3 regions of the Paenibacillus rhizoplanae genome follow, and region 2 is predicted to be linked to each of the others. Evidence: riboswitches for the same ligand, from Rfam matches in the RefSeq annotation. Region 2 holds a riboswitch; each other region holds the start of a gene.
What was found. A riboswitch is a leader RNA that binds a small molecule or an ion and turns the genes downstream of it on or off. The one in region 2 is predicted to bind cobalamin.
Positions count from the first base shown of each region.

Region 1: it holds a riboswitch for cobalamin, as region 2 does, so the genes downstream of both, ACFSX3_RS26740 (S-layer homology domain-containing protein) here and ACFSX3_RS06080 (anaerobic ribonucleoside triphosphate reductase) in region 2, are expected to answer to the same signal.
Region 3: it holds a riboswitch for cobalamin, as region 2 does, so the genes downstream of both, ACFSX3_RS05720 (energy-coupling factor ABC transporter permease) here and ACFSX3_RS06080 (anaerobic ribonucleoside triphosphate reductase) in region 2, are expected to answer to the same signal.

Region 1 covers NZ_JBHUKY010000068.1:101,960-105,045, forward strand. Annotated here, with positions in the region: gene ACFSX3_RS26735 (GAP1-N2 domain-containing protein) at 1-131, shown strand, start outside; cobalamin riboswitch at 950-1,142, shown strand; gene ACFSX3_RS26740 (S-layer homology domain-containing protein) at 1,357-3,086, shown strand, end outside.
Region 2 covers NZ_JBHUKY010000015.1:5,248-8,333, reverse strand. Annotated here, with positions in the region: gene ACFSX3_RS06080 (anaerobic ribonucleoside triphosphate reductase) at 1-1,301, opposite strand, end outside; cobalamin riboswitch at 1,610-1,840, opposite strand; gene ACFSX3_RS06075 (MTH1187 family thiamine-binding protein) at 2,183-2,491, shown strand; gene ACFSX3_RS06070 (sugar phosphate isomerase/epimerase family protein) at 2,540-3,086, shown strand, end outside.
Region 3 covers NZ_JBHUKY010000014.1:57,131-60,216, reverse strand. Annotated here, with positions in the region: gene ACFSX3_RS05730 (hypothetical protein) at 1-151, shown strand, start outside; gene ACFSX3_RS05725 (ArsR/SmtB family transcription factor) at 377-1,309, opposite strand; cobalamin riboswitch at 1,449-1,642, shown strand; gene ACFSX3_RS05720 (energy-coupling factor ABC transporter permease) at 1,928-2,692, shown strand; gene ACFSX3_RS05715 (energy-coupling factor ABC transporter substrate-binding protein) at 2,692-2,985, shown strand; gene cbiQ (cobalt ECF transporter T component CbiQ) at 2,982-3,086, shown strand, end outside.

The DNA of each region.
Region 1 (3,086 bases), on a different contig from region 2:
ATATGATCACCGCTGGAAGATACTCGCTGCAGCTGGCGGCAGATCCGGGCAGCGCCCCGGAAGCTACAGCCACCGCCGCGCCTAGCACGGAGCCATCCGCTTCCGCAAGCCCGGAAGCGGACGCGGAATAACACAGCGGCCATAAGCAGGCCGCGTAAGCTTGTAACTAATGTGATCGGGTAACATTGCTTACAGAGATAGGTGTACTCTATACAACTAAAAACAGTGAAAAGGAAGGCATACCTCCCCTAAGTGTATTCCATACAACTAATTTTGCTCGAATGGGCGAAAAGCTGGGTACAGAAGCATTTTAGGTGTACGAAATACAGCTAAAAGTACATTTGGTGGTAAATCAGACGATTTAGTTGTACAGATTGCATTTAAGAATAACGTTTGGAGCTAGAATAGCACCTTAATCGGGGTACGGCAGAGCCTCAGCAAGCGAGGGGATTAAATTAATGCTGATTAGTTTAAACCTGATGAACGACTAGCTGCTCGATTGTACTTTGTACACTAGAATGAGGCATATTGAGCCTTATATGGTGTTCTGTTGTATTCGGTACATTAGATTTTGGGAATTTGGCCCGGCGGAGGGGTAGTTGCCACAATCGATTGTATGAAATGCAGCAGAATGCGTTATACGCCGCTTTTACACGAATTCTAATGTACATAATACAATCGCCTGCTGCCCTGTCTCCGCTAGTACCGCCAACGTCTTAATTAACAGCAGAAGAATGACTCCATAGTCCTGAATAGTACGATGTGCCGGGGGAGCGGGCATGTGCTGTTCAGGATTTTTGTGCAGAATGGGCTGAGCCTTGGGGGAGCTGGAATAGATATAGCTTGTCTATAGACATACAGGGGAATAGTCGATATGATGGTTTGAGAATATTATAATTTAATAAGCTTGAGGAAAAGGTGCAGTTTGCCTTAGAGACCGCGCGCTGTCGCTAGCAGATGCTGGCAGGGCTATGTCTAATAGAGGAATCTGCTTAAAAGGGAAGCCCGGTGCAAGTCCGGCGCGGTCCCGCCACTGTAAATACGGAGCAACTCCTGAGGAGCCACTGTCTGCTAAGCGGATGGGAAGGCGGGGGAAGCGGTGAAGTATGAGCCAGGAGACCTGCCTTTTTCGTTGTTGTTTCTATTCTTCGGGGGTAAGAATGTGGAAGCAGATGCTGATATTGGCGAGGGCTGTATATTGCTGCATTGTATGTAATGTGGGAGAGCAATCGACTCCTTCAGCCGCCCTGTATTGTATTCTTCCCCGGCCGCCCTGCACAGGGCGGTCTTTAGGTTGTCGCTCTATTTGCGGAGGAAGCAGGATTCATCCATTCTATTTCAGGAAAGAGGTTAGTTATGAAGAACCATTCTCTATCATCCAGGTTCACACGGCTGGGACTTGCTGTGGTTATGCTGTTCGCAATGCTGGGAGCAGCCGTAGCCCCGGCAGGACAAGCTGCTGCTGCACAGGCAGGCGGGACTTCCGCACCAGCGGTATCCGCTCTGCCCGCAAAAGAGGCAGCCAGCGTAACCGCTGCAGTCTATGCTACTGCGGAATTCATGCTGAAGAACGGAGTCCAGTCGGACTGGCAGGCAATTGGCCTTGCGCAAGCGGGCTATAAGGTTCCTGTCAGCTATCTGAAGGCGCTTGAAGGTAAGGTGAGTGAGGCTAAGGGTGTTTTTGCCAGAGCTACGGACTATGCCCGGATTACGCTTGCCGTTAAGGCACTGGGCGGCGACCCGGCGAATGTGGCAGGCTATAACCTGATCGAGAAGCTCTACAATCACGATGCAATTACCGGCCAGACGCTGAATAATCCAGTCTATGCCCTGCTGGCTCTGGATTCCGGCAGCTATACGATCCCGGCAAATGCAAAATGGACACAATCTAAGCTGCTGGCAGAGATTCTGGCAAAGCAGAACCCGGACGGCGGCTTCACCCTGACTACGGGTGCGAGTGATCCGGACATGACAGCGATGGTGCTGAACGCACTGGCTGGACACAAGCAGGAAGCAGCAGTGAATACTGCCGGTCAGCGGGCAGCAGCCTGGTTGTCTAAGGCACAGGACAAGAACGGCGGATATGGCGACAGTAGTGAGAGTGTAGCTCAGGCCATTATCGGTCTGTCTGCCTTCGGCATTAATCCGGCAGGAGCAGATTATACCAAAGGCCAGATTAATCTGGTCAGCAAGCTGATGAGCTTCAGCGCAGCTGATGGAGGATTCGTCCACACTGCGGGCGGCAGCTCCAATGCTCTCTCTACGGAGCAGGCACTGGAGGCTATGGTAGCGTACCAGCTGTTTGGTACAGGCGGTAAGCTCTTTGATTTTAGCGGCACACCAGTGAAGAATCCTCAGGTAAGTGTCTCGGTTACTGTTGAAGGTCCGAATGGAACCTTGGCTGAGGGCAGCGTGTACGCCGGCAATGTGCTTAAGGCACTGGAAAAGACAGCAGCAGCCAAGCGCCTGGCCCTGGTCAATGAAGCAGGCAATTATGTGACGGGGATCGGCGGCGTGATTGCGGGTACTTTTGGCGGATATGATGGCTGGATGTATGTGGTTGCACGCGGCGGAGCATGGATCTATCCAAGTGTAGGGATGGGCGACTTCGCGCTGGAGGAGAATGACCGCATCGTGGTCTATTATGGCGGGGACAACACGCAGGTGGTTGATGCCGTAACGGTGACTCCCGCACAGCCGCAGCCTGGACAAGATCTGAAGGTGCAGGTGAACCAGAAGAAATGGGTCTGGAATGAGGCGACCTTCACCTCCGATCCGGTAACCTCACCGGCAGCAGGCGTACAGGTAACTATCGGCGGAAAAACAGCAGTTACAGATGCTGCGGGCGTGGCTGTTGTGGCCGGCGGCTTGACAGCGAATAAATATACCCTGACGGTTACGGGATATCTGAAGGATAAGACCCCTGCCATCGTGCGTCATACGGTCCCGGTAACGGTGGCTTCTGCGGCGGCGGACCGTCCTGCTTTTGGCGATGTGAAGTCGATCTCGCCTTGGGCGCTGGAGTCGGTATACACGGCGTATGACCGCAAGCTGATGAACGGTGTGAGTGAGGGCAGCCTGCTGTT
Region 2 (3,086 bases):
TCATCGGGGGCAAGCTGCTCGCCGCCTTCCCAGACGCCTTCACGCATCATGAAATCGGAGGCTTTGGCCTTCTGGGAAGCCTGGATACGGAAACGGTGCAGCAGACCGTCGAGCGCAATATCCATGTAGTGATTGAGGTCGTCAAAGAACCCTTTTTCGTCAGCAGCCAGGCGGCGGCCGGTTACCGTACCGTGGGCCAGTCCAAGACGCACCAAATTGAGCGTGTTGAAGGACAGATTACCTTTGCCGGAGCAGTGGTTACGTCCAAAGCGGTCGCCGAGCACACGGGTCCGGCAGCCCATCGTAGCGAACTCGGTATCCGGGTCAGCCGGATCGTAATATTGCATGTTCAGCGGAGCGTCCAGATTGGCGAAATTCGGATACAATCTGCGCGCCGAGCACTCCGCGGCCTTCAGGAACAGCTCATAGTTAGGGTCACCCGGCTGCTGGTTGATGCCTTGCTTACATTTAAAGATCTGAATTGGGAACACCGGCGTCTCCCCGCTGCCCAGTCCGTTCATCGTGGCCGCCAGCAGTGAACTGATCACAAGCTGGCCCTCTGGTGAGGAGCAAGTGCCGTAATTGATGCTGGTAAAAGGAATCTGGCCGCCGGAGCGGCTGGACATCGTATTCAGGTTATGTACCATGCTCTCTGCGGCCTGCAGGGTCTCGCTCTGCGTCTCCTTCAGGGCGAAACGGAAGGCACGCGGATACTGCTCAGCCAGATCGCTGCGGCTCATCGTAATCTCCCCAAGCTCAGAACCCTCTGTATTCTCCTCGAAATACTCCAGACCTTTGCGGAAGAGCTTGGAGAAGGATTTGGTCACATAAGGGGCCAGATCATAATCCAGCTTGTTGGCGGATACGCCGCCGTATTGCGCATTTTGCTGCGACTGGAAAATAATCGCCACCAGTGACATCGCCGTCATAATCGAGTTGGGAGGCCGTACGCTGCCGTTGCCGGTGTTGAAGCCTTCACGGAGAAGCCGTTCAAACGGAATGAAGATGCAGTTCGTGGTTCCAATGGCGTACTGATCAAGGTCATGTACATAGACGACATTATCCAGGGTAGCCTGTACCAGCTGTGGCGGCATGGTGAAGTTACGGGCATACCATTTGGAGTATTCACTGCCGAACTTGCTCATTTTGCCGGAGAAGCTCTCCCCGTTCAGGTTGGCGTTCTCGCGCAGCAGATCCAGATCCCGGCTTTCGATAATATCCCGTCCCAGATGAATGACCTCTTCTAAAAGATCCTCCTGTGCAGCTTGTCCTTCGTTATAACGTTTCTCCAGCAGCGTCATTATATAACTCTCTCCTCTCGGGTATTGTAAGCGTTAAAAAAGCACCCCCGGCCGGGAAGGCCGGAAATGCCCGAATGCATGATGCAAAGTTCCGGAAAGCGGAAATTTGCCTGTGGTCTGGGTGGAACATACGAGCAGACACAGGGCGATAGCTTACGCCCGTTCTTGTATATTCCGCAGAGCCGATACCTGAAGATAATCCTCGATCGTCCTCAGGTATCGGCAGCCTATGGCCCGATTGACGGAAGGCTAACTCTGCTATTGCAGGCCGCATACGGACACCTCCCCTGTTCCTCGCAGGAGTCTAAGCGGTGCCACCGAAACAGGCAGGTCTCCTGGCTTCCGGCAACTCCTCCGGCGCCTTCCCGGGGGGCTTATTCCGCCCCTTAGTGGCAATTAGCCGGAGAATGCGGCCCTGGGCATCGCGCCCTGGGAGCATCCGGTTACAGTGGCGGGACCGCAGCGGTTTTGCACCGCGCTTCCCTATTAAGTCGCACCTCTATTACAAGGGGTGAAACACCCGTTTCTACTATATTTTGTTGTTATCTATTAAAGCTAACGCAATATATTGTGTTTGTAAATGTTTTTTTGCAATCCCGCACGGGGAGCGGGTTCGGCGCTTTTACTCACAGCTGATCCACAGTTAGTCCACAGGTAATCCACAACTTTTCTATGAATTTGCCTTGAATGTTTCATAAAATCTCCGAAAATACGCCACAAAGAATCCATAAATAGAGTGCGTCTAATCCTGGTAATCATTTTGACGGATATTAATAGAATAGAGAGGGTGGCAGGTGATTTGTGGCGAGCCTGGCGAAGCGTTACAATAAGAGGATAAATAAGAGGCTCAGGCACATCAGATCATTAGGAGGGAGATCACAATGGCAATTGGCGAAGTGACCGTTATTCCGATCGGGACAGGCAGCACCAGTCTCAGCAGCTATGTGGCCGAGATGCAGCGCGTACTGGAGACGGTGGAGGGCATTACCTATGAGCTAACTTCTATGGGTACGATTATTGAGGGACCGGTAGCGCGGATTCTGGCTGCGGTAGAAGCGCTGCATGAGTCGCCGTTCACCGCCGGGGCGCAGAGAGTCTCCACCTCGCTTAAGATCGATGACCGGCGCGACAAGATCTCCACCAGCCGCAGCAAGCTCGAATCCGTGGAGCGTAAGCTACAGGGAAAGTAGTGGGAATATAGTATCTAATCAGAAATGACGATAAGGAGCGGATTCTACATGGCAGAAGCAACGCAGCAGATCGGAATTCAAATGTATACACTGCGGGACCAGACGGAGCGGGATTTCCTCGGCACACTGGGCAAGGTGGCAGAGATGGGATACCAGGCAGTGGAGTTCGCCGGTTATTTCGGCGTAGCTGCCGGGGAACTGCGCCGCAGGCTGGATGAACTGGGCCTTGCGGCGCCTTCGGCGCATGTGGGACTGGACTTCAGCAGCCTGGATAAGATGGAACAGGCCTTAGCCAAAGAGATTGAATACGCCGTAGAGCTCGGACTGCAATATATAATCACCCCGTCGGCACCGCTTCCGCCCAGCCCTTCCATCGAAGATGTGACAAGAATAATTCCATTCCTGGAGAAGGCTTCCGCGATGGTCCGGGCGGCAGGGATGGAGTACGGCTACCACAACCATGATTATGAATTCGCAAAAGTTGACGGCAAGGCGGTCATCGATATCTGGCTGGAGCGGATTCCTGCAGAGCATATGCTGGCAGAGTTTGATCTGGGCTGGGTACACCGGGGCGGAGCCCGGCCCGCAGATTATG
Region 3 (3,086 bases), on a different contig from region 2:
GGAAAAGAGAGGGATAAATCCCTCTAATGCGGCGGGAAGTGGGCTGGATGAGGAAAAGAGAGGGATAAATCCCTCTAATGCGGCGGGAAGTGGGCTGGATGAGGAAAAGAGATGTATAAATCCCTCTGGTGAGGCAGAAAGTGAGCTTTGAGTGGAAATAAAGAGCACTAGTGCACCTGAATTTGCCAAAAGTGGGCTTTGAGTGGAAATGAGGAGTCTTGGCTGCAAAAGTAGCTGAATCGAAAACTAACCTAATTAGTCTAACTATCTAACCAATCAAACCACTCAAAACTAATTAGTCTATCAAACCTATCTACCCATCTTCCTCTCCAACCTATCTAACAGACCACCTGCTAGATAGCTACCAGACGAGCCTTTATAAAGAACCCGGCAAATCTGCGACAGTATCCGTATAAAACAGCTCAAACACAAGATCCTCGTTGTAATTGCCGAAGCCCTTGCCGAACAGGGTGAGACCGCCGATGTGCTCGGCATCCTCCTCGACGGAGAGCCGGAAGGTCCATTGTTTGTTACGGATGCCCACCTGATCCAGGGTGACCTCGGACAGCTTCTGCCCATCCATGAAAGTGCCCGACTGCGTAATCCGCAGCTGCTTGAGCAGGCCGTATTGATTGGTGAGTGCAGGCCACCAGGCTGGTGTGTATTTTCCCGGATTATCTCCGTAATCACCAGGGCTGGTCCAGAAGCCGAGCGATTGTCCGTTCAGCGTGAAGGTAATATCCGACGGCCAGTTGTTGTTGACCGACGGGGCTTCGGAGGCGATCTCCATCGTGATGGCAAGCTCCTCCGGCTGCTGGCTCGACAGCAGGAAATTCGGGATTTTATATTCGACGAACCCCTTGCCGAACCAGAGAATCCCGGCGTTCACCCGCTCCTGATCCCAGAAGTAACGGGGATCGTCAAAGTGCCCGATGACCCTCTCTGTCGTAGATAGCCCGCAGGTAGGCTCGATCTGGAAGTCGGAATAATGCCCCACCGGGATGTCCTTGCGGTACCCTCTGCGCGGAGTCCGGGCCTGTCCCGGAAAAACAATCTCCGCCCCGTCGGCGGCCAGTGTGCAAATCTTCTGCAGTCCGCTTTTACCGGGAGCCATATGGCTGCGGATCAGCCCGGCGGCTTCGAGCTTGCGCACATGCATGGTCATAATCGCACTGCTTAGCTTGAGGGCTGCGGCCAGCTCCTTCACGTTCATGGGCTTATCGGACAGCAGCCGCAGCATATGCAGACGCACGGTACTGGACAGGGCCTCGTACACAGGCAGAGATTGTTCGGTTAGATCAAGTTTCATCGGATGCCTCCACGTTCAGGTTATATAGTTAATAATTATATTACTCAAATAAAATTTCTACAAGCCAAGATTGTCCGCAGGCCAGCTTTTCCAATTTATATCACAGACATGCTAGGCCGAGTCCGCTATGATGTGAGATGAATTAGCGGTGAAACAAGGTGCTCTTGCCGGAAGCGGCAAGGGATAACAGGGAATCGGGTGCAACTCCCGAGCGGTCCCGCCACTGTATGGAAGAGCTGCACTTCATAATGTCACTCGGGAAGCCCCGGGGAAGACGAAGCCTGCGGCGCCTGTATTCCAAGCCAGGAGACCTACCTTGTCGACGCACACCACGACTCTACGCGGATAGGAGCGGTGTACGGATAGGTTAATGAGAAGAGGCGTTCTGCCCTGATGGACCGGAGGAATCTTGAGTGTAGAGAGGACCCCCGGTTTATAGCTGCTGGATACAAGGATACGGCCCCTAGTGATGGGACGATGAGAAGCACCTTGTTCCGCTTAGCCACGGGTTGCGCGCTCTATCGAACTTGCCTGCGTACATACACTCCCACCCTTTAGGGTGGGTTTTTTTGGCTTTAAGATCTTTAACGGGAAATGAACAAACATGGAGGGTGACAAATGAAAAAGCACAGATGGTGGAGCTTTGCGGCACTGGTTGCCGGATTTACGGTGTACTTTATGCTGAACGAACCGGGTACGGCCCGCGCGATGCACATTATGGAAGGATTCCTGCCGGTAGGCTGGGCGGTATTCTGGTGGGCGGCGTTTGTTCCGTTCTTTGTCCTGGGAATCTTCAAGCTGAGAGCCATGACCCGGGAGAACCCTGAGCTGAAGCTGCTGCTGGGTCTGGCTGGGGCGTTTACCTTCGTCCTGTCTGCGCTCAAAATGCCTTCCGTTACCGGAAGCAGCTCCCACCCGACCGGTACCGGTCTTGGTGCGGTAATGCTGGGGCCGCTCCCGATGAGCGTAATCGGCTCGATTGTCCTGCTCTTTCAGGCGCTGCTGCTGGCGCACGGCGGGATCACTACGCTTGGGGCCAATGCGTTCTCGATGGCGGTGGCGGGTCCTTTTGCCGGATATGCAGTGTATAAGCTGATGATGAAGCTGCCGGACCGCGAGAAGCTGGCCTTGTTCTGTGCGGCTGCGGTGGCTGATCTGAGTACGTATGTAGTGACTTCCTTTCAATTGGCGGTGGCTTTTCCGGCGGCGGATGGCGGCGTTCTGACTTCTTTTCTCAAATTCGGGGGCATCTTTGCCGTGACGCAAATCCCGCTGGCCATCAGTGAAGGGCTATTGACGGTACTGTTGTGGAACTGGCTGAAATCGTATAGCCCGAATGAATTGTCGCTGCTGAAACGCAAGGTGAACGGAGGGAGAGCCTAATGAGCAATAAATGGAAAAATGTGTTGATGCTGCTGGTTGTTATTCTGCTGGTCATTCTGCCGCTGCTGCTGGTCAATGGGGAATTCGGCGGGGCCGATGATGCGGCTGAAGGTGTGATTACCGAGATTAATCCTGACTATAAGCCGTGGTTCAAGCCGCTGACTGAGCTGCCTGGGGAGACGGAGAGTATGCTGTTTGCATTGCAGGCAGCGATTGGTGCCGGTGTGATCGGTTATACCCTGGGACTGCTCAAGGGTAAGCAGGGCGTGACGAAGCAGCATAACAGCAAGTGATCCGGCGGATTGACGTTCTCTCCTACAATAATGCTCTGCGCCAGTTGTCCCCGATGTGGAAAAGCTCGTTCGCAGCCCTGATGTTCCTGCTCTCTTACACC